2 regions of the Lacticaseibacillus sp. YLM2-1 genome follow, and region 1 is predicted to be linked to the other one. Evidence: predicted binding sites of a transcription regulator. Region 1 holds the regulator's gene; the other holds the start of a gene.
The links. Region 1 encodes LexA, which represses DNA repair genes until DNA is damaged. Its sites were predicted from a motif close to CNAACANNTGTTNG; they were not measured.
Positions count from the first base shown of each region.

Region 2: uvrC (excinuclease ABC subunit UvrC) is a predicted target of LexA. The motif match lies at 894-907, and genes of this name have one in related genera.

Region 1 is NZ_CM152617.1:765,129-767,327, reverse strand. It holds gene AC07KQ_RS03645 (AEC family transporter) at 1-25, shown strand, start outside; gene AC07KQ_RS03640 (hypothetical protein) at 39-512, shown strand; gene lexA (transcriptional repressor LexA) at 643-1,269, opposite strand; gene AC07KQ_RS03630 (hypothetical protein) at 1,398-1,592, opposite strand; gene AC07KQ_RS03625 (AI-2E family transporter) at 2,097-2,199, shown strand, end outside.
Region 2 is NZ_CM152617.1:1,380,600-1,382,798, reverse strand. It holds gene uvrC (excinuclease ABC subunit UvrC) at 1-879, opposite strand, end outside; gene AC07KQ_RS06745 (amino acid ABC transporter ATP-binding protein) at 1,056-1,802, opposite strand; gene AC07KQ_RS06740 (ABC transporter substrate-binding protein/permease) at 1,792-2,199, opposite strand, start outside.

The DNA.
Region 1 (2,199 bases):
GACTTGCATCCAGTTCATTCACTAGGAGTTGCTGTCGAATGAAAAAGCGCTATCTGCTACTAGCAGCAATCTTGATCTTATCAGGCTGCTCACAAACTACCTCAACCCCAAAAAAGACAACATCATCATCGAGCGCAACATCACAATCGCACACGGTCAAAAAAGCTGTTCCGAAAGCGACCTTAGGTACATTGGTTGGCCATGCGTTCGTCCAAACAAAAGATGCTACCAAAGCAATTCGAGTCACCTCATCCACCAGCGGCTACTATCTTGAAACATTAGCCAATCGAGATGGTGTCTTTGAAAGTACTGATAGTGGTATTTTTGCTGCTGATTTGACCCTCAAAGGCCGAATCTTCACCTTCACTGGTAAAGCGCAGCCGCAAGCCTCTGCTAATACGATACAATTTCAATTAACAAAAACCGGTAACTTAAAGCAGTTGCCCGATGGTCCCGTTTATAAAAAGGTGCCACAAGACGATCTCGATCGCCTCGCCCAACAAAACCAATAAAGTGTCTGAGCAAAAAGACATCAGCCGTGATCCTATATTTTGTGGGATCACAGCTGATGTCTCTTTTGTTGATGGTACATTTTTAATTGGATTTAAGTTGCCATGCCTAGTCATTCACGACTTCAAATGGTTAAACTAATGCCGGCCGATATAAACTCACAACGATGCCAAGAATCGTTACATCCGGGAAAAACATATCATCCATACTGTCATTTTCAGGATGTAACCGAATGCCGTTCTTTTCTTTATAAAATCGCTTGACAGTGGCTTCATCTTCCTCAGTCATTGCAACAACAATCTGCCCATTCTCGGCGTCATTCTGCTTCTTGACAATAATCTGGTCACCATCTAAAATGCCGATTTTGATCATTGAATTACCTTGAACTCGCAACATGAATAATTCGTCAGCGGCATACGGAAGATCGTCTGGTACCGGAAAATAATCATCGATATTTTCGATGGCCGTAATCGGGACCCCTGCAGCAACTGTGCCGACGATCGGAATACCGTGATCCTGAACGCCAATGAAGTCACGTCCGGCTGAGGTCACTTCAAGCGTCCGCGGCTTCGCTGGATCCTTAGCAATAAGTCCCGCCGCCAACAATTTCTCCAAGTACGCTGCCACCGTGCTTGACGAACTTAGACCGACTGATTTGCCGATTTCGCGAACCGTGGGCGGGTACCCATGATCCTCGATTGCATCATAGATTGATTGTAAAATTTGTTTCCAACGTTTCTGACTTGCTTGTGTTGGCATCCGCTCACCGCCTCAGTTCTAATTGATTACACAAAGCATACCAAAGCGAACGAACGTTTGCAATGATTTTATGCCTAAATAGCAAAAAAGTCCACAGATAAAAAGCATCTGTGGACCTCATCCTTAAATTAATTATGCAATAATGGCATCTTATGCATCTGACGCCGATCACATCTGCTTTTGATGACCGCGTAGAAGAAACTCAAGAAAATATCAAGCGCGATTAACAAAATGCCGGCTGTCGCAAAGTTGCTGAATAACAGCAAGGTTGCCACGAGGGTCAGAGTAATTAATGTCCATTTTGCGCCCCGTAGGATTGTCATGTGGGGTCACTCCTCTCCGTATCGGATAAACCGACATATACTCACCGTTTTGGTTGTGACTCTAATCATACCCAATTTTTGAGTTTTGTAAAGCCTTTGTATACATAAAATTTACATTTGATGCCTTTATTTAGGGTTTTTAAAGATTTGTAACGATTATTCCATGTTGTTTGTAAATTTTATGTAATCTTTTTTAACATCAAATCAATCCGCTTTTAACACGGCTATCCTCGAAATATGACCATGAGTCGAGTATCATTAATGGTACAGAGCGTGAACAGGCACGTTTAGAAACCGGAGCATAAGTGGCCTCCAACCTAAATGGCCGGGCTTGGGTCATTTGGGTTGGGAGGTCCTTATGTGCAGGTTTCTGTGCCTGTGAACGCGTTTTAATGAGCGTGAACAGGGCCCTGCCGCAAATCTGGCTAGTCACTCTCATCGTTTGTTATTGTCATGAAGCTTATACATCCAACAGGTATCACAATTGTAGAGGAGGGTACCCCCTTGAAACATACCGACTCGTGGCTCTATCGCCGCTTTCTTAATAGCAAGTTTATGATCCTGCTAGTTGACTTGTTACTGGCATTGCTCGTGATTTTCGTTTTCA
Region 2 (2,199 bases), 620 kb from region 1:
TAAAATAAATGATTCGAATTCTTCTTTGGCAGTATTCACCACTGGAAAAAGTCGTGACTCACGTTTCATTAAACGTGCTTGACGAATAAAGAAGACCTGGATACTGATCCAGCCCTTATCCATATAAAAATTGAACAAATCACGCGTTGTATTGTCGTGTGAAATAATTTTCTGCTTCTCCACCGTCTGTTCAATATAATGCAGTTGATCCCGAATTTCTGCGGCTCGCTCAAATTGAAGATTTTTCGCAGCCCGCTCCATTTTAGCCGTCAAACTGGCTTTAGCCTTGCCAACGTTCCCATTCAAGAAGCGCTTAATACGTTCAATTTGGTCCGTGTATTCCTTTTCCGGAACAGTCCGGAAGCAGGCACCCAGACACTGACCCATGTGATAATACAAGCACGGTCTGCCTTGATAGCCATTACAGCGCCGCAATGGATAAACCTTCTGGATAAAATGCATGGTTTCTTGCGCCGCATAGACATTTGGGTATGGCCCAAAGTAATAACCGCCATCTTTACGGATAGTACCAGTGATTTCAATCTTCGGATCGCGTTCATGAGTAATTTTAATGTACGGATAGCCAGTCCCTTTTTTCAACTTAATGTTGTAATACGGCTGATATTTTTGAATCAGCGTAATTTCGAGCAAAAAGGCTTCTTTGTCAGTTGAAGTCACAATGAAATCAAAATCCGCTACCTGTGACACCATCGCCGCAACTTTACCGTCGTGTGAACTCTTGAAATAAGACCGCACCCGATTTTTCAGGTTTTTGGCCTTGCCGACATAAATAATTTTGCCGTTGATATCCTTCATTTGATAACTGCCAGGCAGATCTGGCAGCAACGATAACTTGTGTTCAATGTGTGCTGAGGCCATCGTAATCTCCTTATAAAACAAATGTTCGCCTAACATTATAAAGATTCTAAAAATAGATTGCAAGCAAGCGGCTTTGATCAGTGACGGCATGACTGCCCCAATTTAGCAATGGTCACTTCACACCAAAAACACCTCAACCAGTGCCGCTTACCAGCTGCTGGTTGAGGTGTTTTTGCTTATTGGGCAAGAATCTTGGATAGGAAGTCTTGTGTCCGTTCTTCTTGCGGGTGTTCGAACAGTTGTTCCGGCGTTCCCTTTTCAAGGATTTTGCCGCCATCCATAAACCATACTTCATCGGCCACACTACGGGCGAAGCCCATTTCGTGGGTCACAACAACCATGGTCATCCCGGTTTTAGCCAAATCCTGCATAACTTTCAGAACTTCGCCAACCATTTCAGGATCCAAGGCACTGGTTGGTTCATCAAACAGCATGACATCAGGATGCATCGCTAATGCACGAGCAATGGCGACACGCTGTTGCTGACCACCGGAAAGACTGGATGGATAAGCATCTGCCTTTTCGGCTAAGCCAACTTGATCCAAGATTTCTTTGGCTGTTTTGGTTGCTTCTTCATCGGTCACAGCTTTGACTTTAAGTGGTGCGAGTTTAATGTTTTCCAAAACTGTCATATTGGGGAACAAATTAAAACTTTGGAACACCATTCCCATTTTTTCTCGGACATTATCCAGCTCTTTCTCGCTCAAACCAACTAAATCAGTACCTTCAAAAAGGATTTCCCCTTTTGTTGGTCGATTCAGTAAATTCAGGCTACGCAGGAAGGTACTTTTCCCCCCACCGGAAGCACCGATAACAACGATCACATCGCCTTTGTCAATGGTTTCGGTGATATCGTTCAAAACAACATTGTCGCCAAACTTTTTGGTGAGGTGATTGATTTGGATTAAAGGTTTATGCTGCATGATTCATCTTCCTTTCAAAATGACTCAAGAGCTTGGACAGCCCGAATGTCAGAACAAAGTAGAGGACCATCGCGACAAGGATTGGTTGAACTCCCTTGTATGTCGCGGTTTGGACAACCGTTAACTGATAAATCAGATCGGTAACCCCGATAATGGAAACAATCGAGCTTTCCTTAATCAAGGAGATAAATTCGTTACCAAGCGCTGGCCAAATATTCTTGATTGCTTGTGGTAAAACAACGCTTATCATCGTCTGCCGCTCTGACAGGCCGAGCGAACGGGCAGCTTCTGTTTGCCCCACTGGAATGCTATCGATCCCGCTACGGATGATTTCAGCCACATACGCCGCCGAGTTCAAGGAAACAGCAATCAACCCTGCAATTAGCGCAGGAATATC